DNA from 3 places in the Nocardioides sp. LS1 genome. Region 3 is predicted to be linked to each of the others. Evidence: predicted binding sites of a transcription regulator. Region 3 holds the regulator's gene; each other region holds the start of a gene.
The links. The regulator LexA, encoded in region 3, represses DNA repair genes until DNA is damaged. The targets are predictions, from matches to a motif close to TCGAACANNTGTTCGA.
Positions count from the first base shown of each region.

Region 1: EJF31_RS06025 (HNH endonuclease signature motif containing protein) is a predicted target of LexA. The motif match lies at 2,042-2,057, and genes of this name have one in related genera.
Region 2: recA (recombinase RecA) is a predicted target of LexA. The motif match lies at 2,664-2,679, and genes of this name have one in related genera.

Region 1 covers NZ_BIFF01000002.1:265,130-269,406, forward strand. Annotated here, with positions in the region: gene EJF31_RS06015 (hypothetical protein) at 1-140, opposite strand, end outside; gene EJF31_RS06020 (hypothetical protein) at 203-688, shown strand; gene EJF31_RS06025 (HNH endonuclease signature motif containing protein) at 713-1,810, opposite strand; gene EJF31_RS06030 (hypothetical protein) at 2,209-2,772, opposite strand; gene EJF31_RS06035 (LVIVD repeat-containing protein) at 2,809-4,277, opposite strand, start outside.
Region 2 covers NZ_BIFF01000001.1:778,066-782,342, forward strand. Annotated here, with positions in the region: gene EJF31_RS03625 (molybdopterin-dependent oxidoreductase) at 1-396, shown strand, start outside; gene EJF31_RS03630 (hypothetical protein) at 393-830, shown strand; gene EJF31_RS03635 (response regulator transcription factor) at 808-1,488, shown strand; gene EJF31_RS03640 (cell wall metabolism sensor histidine kinase WalK) at 1,485-2,627, shown strand; gene recA (recombinase RecA) at 2,855-3,904, shown strand; gene EJF31_RS03650 (regulatory protein RecX) at 4,011-4,277, shown strand, end outside.
Region 3 covers NZ_BIFF01000005.1:635,560-639,836, forward strand. Annotated here, with positions in the region: gene EJF31_RS17265 (SDR family oxidoreductase) at 1-715, opposite strand, end outside; gene EJF31_RS17270 (GNAT family N-acetyltransferase) at 808-1,599, shown strand; gene lexA (transcriptional repressor LexA) at 1,738-2,490, shown strand; gene EJF31_RS17280 (phosphatase PAP2 family protein) at 2,619-3,434, shown strand; gene EJF31_RS17285 (alkaline phosphatase) at 3,526-4,277, shown strand, end outside.

The DNA.
Region 1 (4,277 bases), on a different contig from region 3:
AATCCCCCGTCCCCGAACACCGACGGGTGGGTCCACCACCGCACCCCGAAGCCGAGGGCGACGATCACCGCGACGAGCACCAGACCGACGACGACCTGCCGCTGCAACGTGCCAGGCGCCGCCGACTCGAGAGTTGGCATGGCGGAAACCTAGCGCCTGGGCGGACACTGGGGCACCAGCCACTCGTGCAGCCCGAGGCGCCATGCAGCCAGTCGTCGTCTTCTTCTCGGTCGCAGGTCTGCTCCCCCTGACCGCATGCGTGGGCGACGGCGGGGCGGAGCCCGACCCGACGACCTCCGGTCAGCCGGCTGGGCAGACCCTGGTGATGCGGACGAGCATCGACATCGCTCCCACCGCGGGCGCTGAACCCATCGCGACGGGCGACGTGCTCGACGGCTCCACCCTCGGCAGCTCGCCCTTCTGTACCGGCGGCACCATCCGCGACTCCCACGCCAGCCGCCATGCCGATGTGAAGGACCTCGGCCTCGTGGAGCGGACCATCACCTGCGCGGACGGCACGGTGCGGATGGTGTTCACTCCCCAGCCACCCCACGGTGGCGACTGGACCATCGTGAGCGGCACCGGCGCGTACGCGGGCCGGCACGGCACGGGGACGTTCGACATCACGTACGACGCCGATCCCGACGCGCCGGCGCACGAGATCTACACCGGGTCGGTCACGCCGTGAGTCCTGAGTGAGCTGGGCGTCGGCCTATGTCCGCCGGGTGAAGGCGACCTTCCCGCCGGCCTGCTTGGTCATCGTGAACTTCGGGTCATGGGCCCGGGCGTGATGGTGCGGGCACAGGAGCATCCCGTCTTTGTTGGTCTCCCCGTCCTGGCTCCAGGGGATCGGGTGGTGTCCGTGACACAGGCCCGGTGGCCAGTCACAGCCCTGGGCGTTGCAGCCGCCCTGCTCGATGGCCATCGCGATCCGCTGGGACTCGCTGTGGAACCGGCGCTTGCGGCCCAGGTCGAGGACCTGGGACTTCCCACCCAGGACCGCGGGGATGATCCCCGCCTCACAGGCGAGCCTCCGTGCTTGGCCGGCGGTGATCCGCTCACCCGTGTCCAACGACGCCGCCCTCAGGCCACCCATCAACGTCGAGATGTCCATCGTGACCACGACGGTCGCGGAGACGCCGCCGGCCTTAGGGAGCTTCTTCGTCGGGTAGCGCTCGATCAGCTCGACGAACGCCTGCCCCATCCGCTCCGCCGACGGACGCCGCTCACCCAGCCCACCGTCGACCGCAGCGCGGTGCTTCGGGGCGGCGAACGCGAGCAGCGCCTTCTTCAACATCGCCGCCTGCGCCGAGGGCAACGTGAAGCGTCCGTGCACCTTGCCGTGCCCGTCGTCGGTCATGGTCAGCTTGGTCGACCGGGCGGCGTCGCGCTCCTCGTCCTCGAGCTGCTTGGCCTCGTGCGCCTCGGCGGCCTCGGGGTCCAGGAACTCCAGGATCCGCCGGCCCAGCCTCTTCAACGCCTTCGCGTCGTGCTCCGCGGCGAACTTGATCAGCATCGCTTCGGCCTCGTCGCGGTGCTCGGCCGGGAGGACCTCGACCGCATCGACGATCACCCTCGCCTGGTCGACGAGCACGTCCCCGGCGGCCACCGCCGTACGCAATGCCGGACGCGCCGCGAGCGCGACCGCGAGGCGCATCTTCCCGTGGGCGGCGGTCCGGGTCTGGTGGGTGGCGTGCGCCCAGAAGTTCGTCGTCGAGGTCGCCCCCACAGACTCACCGACCCCGACGGTCTTGGCGTGCTCGGCGACCCGCATCTCCAGCTCGGCAAGTTGAGCGGACAGCCGCGTCACCGCCGTGAGGGTCGCCGCGGACTCGTCCGCATCCATCGACCAGAGCGACACATCCGAGAGCTCAGAAAGCTGCGACTGCATGGCACTAACAGCGCGCGACACCTGGTGTCGAGGCGGCTGGGTGACCATCGCTGTCATGGATCAATTCCAGCAGGGACCACCGACAAAACCGCAGGCCAGAGCCCCTATCTCGACCCGAGAAAGGTAAAGAATCGAAAGAATTTTGAAACCTCGATCGAGCGGTCGAGCCAGGCGACCGAAAGCCGGGAATCAGGGCCCGGAGGCACCTCGTGCGAACCCTGCGTCGACCACGGAAATCAAAGTAATACGCGCCGAAGGCGCGAAATCCCGCAGCGAAGCGTCGGCGCGCAAGCCAGCATCCCAGGCCGGGCGGCCCTTCAGCCGACTCCGATCACCACGGCCTCGCCGCCGTCCCACCGTGCACTGACGGTGGCAGCACCCTCGACCGGATCGCCGACCACCCTCGCCACGGAGACCGACAGGTCATCAAGGGTCGGAACAGGCGCGTCGGAGGATCCGCTCCCCTGCACCCGCACGGTCGGGTCGCGGCGCTCCAGCCCCTTGCCGAGGTCGATGAGGAGCTCCGCCTCGTGCCCACCGGTGAGTGCGGCCGTGGCGGCCGCCCGCAGCCAGACCGGGTCGGCGGTGCCGTCGTACACCCACCGCTGGCCCAGCGTCGAGTGGTCGGTGGTGCCGACCAGGGCGCTGTCGGCTCCGTCGAGCGGTGCGCCGCGGTAGGTGACCGGCACGTGCAGGAGACGGCCGTCACCGGTCCTGAGCAGGAAGGCCTCGAGGCCCACCTCGCCCTGGGGATCGTCGAAGCGGTAGGCGCCGACCTGCTCGAGCGCCGAGACATCGCCCGCCCACGGCTGGGTCGGGAGCCACGCGGAGAGCAGCTCGAGCTTGGACGGGTTCAGTGTCGCCGCGTGGAGGAGGGCCATGCCGTCATCCTCGCAAACGGCAGTTGCGCCGACGACCTAGTCCAGGAGCTTGCCGACGCCGTTGGTGAGCCGCACGACGTAGAAGCCGGAGTTGCCGTCGGTGTACCAGACGGAACGACGCGCGACGTCCCACGCCGGCTGCGACATGGCGAAGGCCCCGGAGGCGGTGGGGTTCTCGGGGCGGTTCGAGGGAAGCACCTTGTTGTAGTAGCCGGCCTCGACGGGGTTGCGGAGGTCGCTGATGTCGAAGATCCGCAGGCCCGACAGGATCATCGAGCAGGCGACGACCTGCGGGTTGTCGCGCGTGGGGACCGAGCAGTAGTGGCCGGCGTACCCCTGGACGGGGATGTTGGCGCCGGGGTCGTTCTTCTCCGGACCCTTCCGCGCGGCGGGTTGGTGCACCTGGAGGCGCAGGTCGGAGACGACGTGGGCCTTCGTCGGGTCGGTGACGTCGATGATCCTGGCGGCACCGACCGGCGCCGAGGTCTGGTCGGCCGAGGTGAAGCTGTAGTTGGCGTACTCGTCGACCTCGAGGAGGTACTGGCGGCCGTTGCGGGTGAACGGCTCGGGCACCTGCGGGATCGACACCTCGGGCCAGGAGAGGTCCTTGATGATCCGGACCTGCGGGTTGGCGACCCGGTCCTGGATCTCGCTGACGTCGAGGATGCGCAGGCCGCCGTTGGCGAAGCGGGCGCCGGTGCTGTCGTTGCCGATGTTCGCGACGTAGAGCGTCCTGCCGTCCGCGGAGACCCGCATGCCGTGGTAGTTCACGCCGAACTGCTGGAAGACCTGCTGCGGAGCGGTCGGGTCGGTGATGTCGATGGCGACGAGGGTCTGACCACCGGTCGAGGACGCGTAGAACGTCTTGCCGTCGGGCGCGAAGCCGCTCTCGTGGCCGAGGATCGCGCTCGGCGTCGAGGAGAGCAGGGCGGGGTGCTGGCAGTCGGTCTTGACGTCGTAGAGGTCGAGCTCGCCGGGTGCGGTGGCCGGGTTGCCCGAGACCGCACCGAGGATGCCGCGCTTCTTGTTGAGCAGCACCGACTCGTGCGGGGTGTCCATGGCCGGGGTCTCGAGCGTGGTCGTCCGGCGGGGATGCGTCGGGTCGTCCATGTCCAGGACGACGACGCCGAGGCCCGTGCCGGCGTTGAAGAGGGCGTCCTTGGGGAAGAGCAGCGTGGAGTCGTAGAACGCGCACACGTGCCCCTGGGCATCGCGATACCGGATCACCTTGAAGCCGCCGGTCGTCCCCTCGTGGGCGACCTTCTCGGTGTTGCAGCGGTAGTCCTGCTTGATCCGGCCACTGTCGTAGTCGGCCTGGGGCACCCGTCCCTGGATGTCGGTCTCGGGGTGTGCGCCGGGACCGCACACGGCCTGCGGCGTCGGGGCCGGGAGCGACTGTCCGGTCGCCGACATCACCCCCGACAGCGTCAGGCCGAGGATCCCGGCGACGAGGGCGGTGAGCACGACGCCGAGGCGCCGGAGCGAGGAAGCACGACGAGACCTGC
Region 2 (4,277 bases), on a different contig from region 3:
TACCGGCTCGAGGTCGTCCGCGGCGCGTCCACCCTGTCCTTCACCCGCGACCAGCTGCTCGCCATGCCGCAGGTCACCCACGACCTGCCCATCGCGTGCGTCGAGGGCTGGAGCGCGAGCGGGTCGTGGACCGGCGTGCCGGTCCGGTCGCTCCTCGACCTCGCGGGTGTGCCCGAGGGGAGCGACGTACGCGTCGTGTCGCTCCAGCAGTCCGGCCACTACCGCGAGACGCTGCTGCAGGCGAACTTCGCCGACGACCCGCGCACCCTGCTCGCGCTCGCCCTCGACGGCGAGACGCTCGCGGTCGACCACGGCTACCCGGCCCGGCTGATCGCCCCGGACCGGCCCGGTGTCCTGCAGACCAAGTGGGTCACCCGGCTGGAGGTGGACGCATGATCCGGCGCCTGCTCGGCGCACTCGGCGCCCTCCTCGGCCTGTACGGCGCGTGGCTGCTGCTCAGCCGCCAGGACCTCGGCCAGCTCGTCGCGGCGGGGACGTGGCTGGCCGGCGGTGTGGTCCTGCACGACTTCGTCCTGGCGCCGGTCGTGCTGGTGGTCGTCGCCCTCGGGGCGCGGCTGCTCCCGGGACCGGCCCGCGCCCCTGCCGTCGTCGGCCTGGTCGTGCTGGGCGCGACGACCCTGCTCGCCGTGCCGGTGCTCGGCCGGTTCGGCGCGCGGAGCGACAACGCCACCCTGCTGGACCGCGACTACACGACCGGGTGGCTCGTGCTCGCCGCACTAGTCTTGGCAGCAGTGACGGTCGCGTCGCTGGTCCGGTGGCGGACCGCGCGCGGGGAGAGGAGCGCCCGTGGCCTGCGTCCTGGTCGTTGACGACGACCACACCGTCCGCGAGGTCGTGGTCTCCTACCTGCGCGCCCACGAGCACCAGGTCCTCGAGGCCGGTGACGGCGAGACCGCGCTGCGCACCATGCAGGAGACCCCGGCCGACCTGGTGGTGCTCGACCTGATGCTGCCGGGCATCGACGGCCTCGAGGTGTGCCGGCGGCTGCGCCAGTCGAGCAACGTGCCGGTCATCATGCTCACCGCCCTCGGCGACGAGACCGACCGCGTGGTCGGCCTCGAGCACGGTGCCGACGACTACGTCACCAAGCCGTTCAGCCCCCGCGAGCTGGCGCTCCGCGTCGACTCCGTGCTCCGTCGTACGGGCGAGCCGGGACCGCAGGTCCCCGAGGTCCTGACCGACGGCGACCTCCGCGTCGACAGCGTGCGGCACGAGGCGACGCGCGACGGCGCCGTCCTCGCCCTGACCGGCCGCGAGTTCGACCTGCTGCGCTTCCTGCTCGCCCACCCCGGCACGGCGTTCTCGCGCGAGGACCTGCTCCAACAGGTGTGGGGCTGGTCGATCGGCGACCGCTCGACGGTGACCGTCCACGTACGCCGCCTGCGCGAGAAGATCGAACGCGACCCCACCCGGCCCGAGCGCCTGCTCACGGTCTGGGGAGTCGGCTACCGCTGGGAGGCATCATGACGTCGGACCAGCTCCAGATCGCCGGCGTGGCCGCCGCGTCCGCGGTCGCCGTCGGTGCGCTCGGCCTCCTCGCCGCCTGGCTGCTGCGCCGGCGCTCGATCCGGTGGCAGCTCTCGCTGGTGGCCGTGGTCGCGACGTTCTCGGTGCTCGTCGGCGTGGTCGCCGCCTCCCGCCTCATGTTCATCTCCGACCACGACTGGGGCGTGGTCAGCCTGGTCGCGGTCGTGTCCGGGCTCGTGTCGGTCGTGGTCGCGCTGGCCCTCGGCGCCGCCGTCGTGCACTGGTCCCTGTCGCTGCGGGAGGACGCACGCCGGCTGGCGACGCCCGGCTCGTTCACGGCCGCGCGGCGCGGTCCCACGGAGTTCCAGGCCCTGTCCGACGAGCTGGCCCGAACCAGCCAGCGGCTCGAGGAGTCGCGGGTCCGGGAGGCGCGGCTGGAGGAGTCGCGCCGTGAGCTGGTCTCCTGGGTCTCCCACGACCTGCGCACCCCGCTGGCCGGGATGCGGGCGATGACCGAGGCGCTCGAGGACGGGATGGCCCCGGACCCGGAGCGCTACCGCCGCCAGATCCGCGCCGAGGTCGACCGGATGGTGCGGATGGTCGACGACCTCTTCGAGCTCTCCCGGATCCATGCCGGCGTCCTGCGGCTCTCGCCCGAGACCCTGATGGTGGGCGACCTGGTCAGCGAGGCGATCGCGGGGGCCGACCCCGTCGCCCGGGCCCGGAGCGTGCGGCTCGGCGGCAGCGTCGAGGAGGGCATCGAGGTCTGCGCCGACCCGGCCGGCCTCTCGCGGGTGGTCTCCAACCTGATCATGAACGCGATCCGGCACACGCCGGCCGACGGGGTCGTGGAGATCCACGGCCGCTCGGTGGCCGACGGGATCGAGCTGAGCGTCACCGACGGCTGCGGCGGGATCCCGCCCGAGGACATGGAGCGGGTCTTCGACCTGGCCTGGCAGGGGAGCAGTGCCCGCACGCCCGAGCACGGCCCCGCCGAGGTGGGACGCGGGGCCGGCCTCGGGCTCGCGATCGTCAAGGGCATCGTCGAGGCCCACCGGGGCCGGGTGCTGGTCGAGAACGTCCCCGACGCCGAGGCGGCGTTCGGCTGCCGGTTCCTGGTGCGGCTGCCGCTCTCCTGAGTGGGTCCCCGCGACACGCCGTACGTCGTGCGCGAGTCGAACACGTGTTCGGGCTACTGTGTGTCCACAGGTGGCGCGCAGGTCGACGTTGTCCCCAGCGAACAGGTGCGGAGCAGGCTCCGTCCCGGTTCTGTCGGAGGTCTCCTCTAGCGTCTCTCACGACGATGACTACTCAGACGAAAAGACCACGACCCGGCGGCGCGAAGCCCCAGAAGAAGGGAAACACCATGGCTGGTGCAGACCGCGAGAAGGCCCTGGACGCGGCCCTCGCCAACATCGAGAAGCAGTTCGGCAAGGGCTCGGTCATGCGGCTCGGCGACGAGGTGCGCGCGCCGCTGCAGATCATCCCGAGCGGCTCGATCGCCCTCGACGTCGCGCTCGGCCTCGGCGGCTTCCCGCGTGGGCGGGTCGTGGAGATCTACGGCCCGGAGTCCTCCGGCAAGACGACGGTCGCCCTGCACGCGGTGGCCAACGCCCAGCGTGCCGGCGGCATCGTGGCCTTCATCGACGCCGAGCACGCCCTCGACCCCGACTACGCCAAGAACCTCGGCGTCGACACCGACGCCCTCCTCGTCTCCCAGCCCGACTCCGGTGAGCAGGCCCTGGAGATCGCCGACATGCTGATCCGCTCCGGCGCGCTCGACCTGATCGTCATCGACTCCGTCGCCGCGCTCGTGCCGCGGGCCGAGATCGAGGGCGAGATGGGCGACAGCCACGTCGGCCTGCAGGCCCGCCTGATGAGCCAGGCGCTGCGCAAGATGACCGGTGCCCTCAACAACTCCGGCACCACCATGATCTTCATCAACCAGCTGCGCGAGAAGATCGGCGTCATGTTCGGCTCGCCCGAGACCACCACCGGTGGCAAGGCGCTGAAGTTCTACGCCTCGGTCCGCCTCGACGTGCGCCGCATCGAGACGCTCAAGGACGGCACCGACATGGTCGGCAACCGCACCCGCGTCAAGGTCGTCAAGAACAAGGTCGCCCCGCCGTTCAAGCAGGCGGAGTTCGACATCATGTACGGCAAGGGCATCAGCCGCGAGGGTGGCCTGATCGACGTCGGCGTCGAGGCGGGCCTCGTCCGCAAGGCCGGCGCCTGGTACACCTACGAGGGCGACCAGCTCGGCCAGGGCAAGGAGAACGCGCGCAACTTCCTGCGCGACAACCCCGACCTGGCCGACGAGCTGGAGAAGAAGATCCTCGAGAAGCTCGGAGTCGGCCCGACGGTCGACCAGCCGGCCGACCCGATGGCCGACCCGCTGGGTGTCGATGACTTCTGAGGACGGACGCGCCAGCGGACGTCCTGGTGGTGGTCGAGCGAGCCGTCACCGCCTGAGCCCGCGAAGGCGGTGAACCGGCGTGTCGAGACCTGATGAGGCGAGAGACATGGCGGCGGAGCGCGAGACTCGTCCAGCCCCTGGCTGGCTGGGCGACGTCGCGGACGGCGTGGCGGCGTGGACGCGTGGTGCATCCACGCCCCTCCCGCCGCCGCCCGTGGACGAGCAGGCGCTCGGCCCGGACGCCGACCCCGAGTCGGTGGCCCGCAAGATCCTGCTCGACCAGCTCACCGGGCAGGCGCGCAGCCGCAAGGAGCTCAGCGACAAGCTGGGCAAGAAGGGCGTCCCCGACGAGATCGCGACCCGCCTCCTCGAC
Region 3 (4,277 bases):
CCCGTACGACGCCCCCGCGCCAGCCGGGCACCGCCCGGATCACTCGGTGGCTGCCGACCAGCGCGACGGCCTCGTCGGCGACCTCGTCGACGGTGAGGATCCGGCCACCGGAGTGGACCAGGAGGTTGCCCAGCCCCCCGGGCGTCTGCGCGTCGAGCATCGCGGTCTTGACCCCGTCGGGGCAGATCGCGTGGACCCGCACGTTCTTGGGCGTCTCGGCGTCGCCCGACATGGTCAGCGAGACGATCGCGGCCTTCGTGGCGGCGTACAGGCTGTAGCCCGGGACCGGCCCGAGTCCCGCGAGCGAGGCGGTGTTGACAACGTCGCCGCCGGCCTCGCCGAACGCCTCGAGCGCGGCGCGCATCCCCCATACGACGCCCATCAGGTTGACGTCGACCAAGCGTCGTACGGCGTCGTCGGAGAGCTCCGACAGCGTGCCGTCGTCGCCGACGCCGGCGTTGTTGAACCACGCGGTCAGGACGCCGTGGCGGGCCGCCTCCGCGACCGCGGCCGCATGCCCGGCGGGGTCGCGCACGTCGTGGGCGATGCCGGCCGCGGCGCCGATCTCGGCGGCCGTGCGGGCCGCGCCCTCGCCGTCGACGTCGGTGACCACGACCCGGTGGCCGCGGGCGACCATCCGCTCCGCGATGCCGCGGCCGATCCCGCGGGCTCCGCCGGTGACGACACAGCTGGTGTGGACAGGCGGTGCAGACATGGGCGAGGAAGGCTGGGCGGCAGGCATGCCGGGAGTCAACCAGATCCGCGAATTCGCCGATCCCGATGTCCCACCCGGCGTACGGTGCCCCGGTGACCCCCGTGCTTGCTGATCCGCGGGTGGCTCCGGTCGAGGACAACCTCATGGAGTTCCTGCGGGTGACGGCCTCCAACCCTTCCTTCGGGACCGAGGGTGCCGCCGACCTCCACACCTGGCACACCACCGTGCCGCACCCCGTCTTCAACGGCATCGCCGGCGCGCGCTTCGCACCCGGCGAGGAGCTGCGCCGCACCCGCGAGGTGCTGGCGGCGTACGTCGGCCGCGGACTCCCCTTCCTGTGGTGGGGCTCCCCCTCCACGATGACGGCCGAGATCGCCGACGTGCTCGTCGCCGCCGGCATGCTGCGCGACGAGACGCCCGGCATGCACCGCGTCCTCGACGGGCCGGTGCCGATGGCGCCGCCCGGACCCGGCGTCCGGATCCACGTCGTGGGCCCGGAGTGCCACGCGGCCACCGCGCGGGTGATGACCGAGGGCTTCGGCTTCCCGGCCGAGCTGGCCGGCCCGATCGTGGAGATGATGGCGCCCTTCGACGCGGCACATCTCCTCACCGTGCTCGCCACGGTCGACGGCCAGCCCGTCGCCTGCGGCACCGCCTGGCTCACCGGCCGCACCGCCGGCCTCTACAACATCACCACGCTCGAGGCCGCGCGCGGCCGCGGGATCGGGTACGCCGTCACCGCGACGCTGCTCGAGATGGCACGTGACCGGGGCTGCACCGAGGCGATCCTGCACGCCACCGAGATGGGCCGGCCGGTCTACGAGCGGCTGGGCTTCGAGGAGGTCTGCCGGATGCCGATGTTCGTGTGGGTGCCCCAGCTCTGACCGCGTCGTGGCGCCCCTCTCCGGCGCGACACGCTGTTCGAACAGATGTTTGAACAGGCGGGCCGACATGGCTACGGTGGGAACACCGGCCCGGGGTGCGTCCCCCGGGCGCACCGCCGTACACCGGAAGGCACCGCCATGGCCACGAAGAAGACGGGCGACGACTCCCCCACCAAGCCTGCCCGGGGTCGAGTCGCCGAGCTGCCCGACGGTCCCCCGGACGCCCACGGCCTGACCCCGCGGCAGCAGCGGGTCCTGGCCCACATCAAGGAAGCCATCGAGAAGCGCGGCTACCCGCCCAGCATGCGCGAGATCGGCGAGGCGGTCGGGCTCACCAGCTCCTCCAGCGTGGCCCACCAGCTCAAGGTGCTCGAGGAGAAGGGCTTCCTCAAGCGCGACCCCAACCGGCCGCGCGCGCTCGAGGTGTTCCTGCCCGAGGTGATGAAGGCACGGCGCTCGATCTCCTCGGCCGACGAGTCGACGTACGACGAGACCGGCGTTGGCGACGCCATGCCCGCAGCCTCCTACGTGCCGATGGTCGGCCGGATCGCCGCCGGCGGTCCGATCCTGGCCGAGGAGCGGGTCGAGGCGCTCTTCCCGCTGCCCCAGGAGCTGGTCGGCGACGGCACCCTCTTCATGCTCGAGGTCGTCGGTGACTCGATGATCGACGCGGCCATCTGCAGCGGCGACTACGTCGTGATCCGCCAGCAGCCGACCGCCAGCAACGGCGAGATCGTGGCCGCGATGATCGACGGCGAGGCCACCGTCAAGACCTTCCAGCGCAAGGACGGCAAGGTCTGGCTGCTGCCCCACAACGACGCCTACGAGCCCATCGACGGCACCCACGCGACGATCCTCGGCAAGGTCACCGCGATCCTGCGTCGGGTCTGATCGGAGGCATGATCGGGGTCCGGTAGCCTTCGGACCGGAAATCCTCACGAACCCCCGAGATAAATCCCGGGAACATTTCGGGGTGATTCCGTATTTTGTTACATGTGGGAACGACTGAGGGTGGGGGTATGTCTGTGACTGCCCTGCGCCGACGCCACCCGCAGATCGTGCGGGGCGTGCTCGAGATCGTCCTCATCCTGGCCCTCTGGGTGGGCTACAGCCTGTCCCGGCTCGTCGCCGACACCGCGATGGGGCCGGCCATGCACCGAGCCCACGAGCTGCTCCGCTTCGAGACCGTGCTCGGCATCCACTGGGAGGTGCCGCTCAACGAGCTGTTCACCAACCACCAGGTGATCGGACTGCTCGGCTCCTACTGGTACGCATCCCTCCACTACGTCGTCACCGCCGCGGTGCTGCTCTGGCTCTACCGGCTCGGCACCCGTGTCTATGCCCCGGCCCGCCGGGCGCTGGTGATCGGCACCCTCCTCGGGCTCGCGGCCTACCTGGTGATGCCGACGGCACCGCCGCGCTTCATCACGGGCTACGTCGACGTCCTCTCCCTGCACGCCTCCGACGGCTGGTGGGCCTCCGACGCCTCCGCGCCGCGCGGGCTCGGCGGGCTGACCAACGAGCTGGCCGCCTTCCCGTCGCTGCACGCCGGCTGGGCCCTGTGGGTCGCCATCTCGCTGCAGCGCCACGCCCGCCACCGGTGGGTCCGCGCCCTCGGCTGGACCTACGCCGTCGGCACCGGCGTCGTCATCATCGGCACCGGCAACCACTGGGTCATCGACGTGCTGGTGGGCTACCTCGTCATCGCCGCCGGCTGGGCCGCTGCCGAGTGGGCGCCGCGGATCCCCGTCCTCCTCTCCGCGCCCGCCGCCCGGCCGATGCCGGCCGCCGCGGCTCCGTTGCCCACCCCGGCCGCCCGCGGCCGTCGCGACTGACACGCGCCACCCCGGGGTGACCTGCGGGTGAACGGACGGTGCTCACACCGTCGATCCGGAACACGCCCGGCGCTGGCTCGTTGGGCCTCTCGTGAGCTCTCCCCGTGACATTGCTTCTGCCCAGCCCCTGACCTCCCGCCCCGTCGGTCGACGTACGGTCCTGGCCACCGGCACCGTCGGGGCCGTCGGCGTGGCCGCGGTCTCCTCGCCGCTGGCGACGGCCGCCCCGGCAGTAGCCGCGTCACGGGCCGCGGGCGACGGCACGGTGTTCGCGCACGGCGTCGCCTCGGGCGACCCGCTGCCCGACGGGGTCGTGCTGTGGACCCGGGTGACGCCGACCGCGGCGAGCACCCCCGGCTCCGGCGCGGGCCCGAAGGTCACGGTCCGCTGGGAGGTGGCGCGCGACGCAGGCTTCCGCGACGTCGTACGCCGTGGCCGCTTCGAGACCGGCCCGAGCCGCGACCACACCGTCAAGGTCGACGTGCGCGGCCTGCGGCCCGCCACGGCCTACCACTACCGCTTCCACCTCGGCGACGCCACGAGCCGGGTCGGCCGCACCCGCACCGCTCCCGCCCACGACGCGACGCCGGACCACCTGCGCTTCGGCGTCGTCTCGTGCGCCAACCTGCAGGCCGGCTGGTTCAGCGCCTACCGCGGGCTCGCGGCGCGCGACGACCTGGACGCGGTGGTGCACCTGGGCGACTACCTCTACGAGTACGGCCCCGGCGAGTACGGCTACGGCCAGTCGGACGAGGACATCCGCACGCACGAGCCCGCGCACGAGATGCTCTCGCTGGCCGACTACCGGCAGCGGCACGCGCAGTACAAGCGCGACCGCGACCT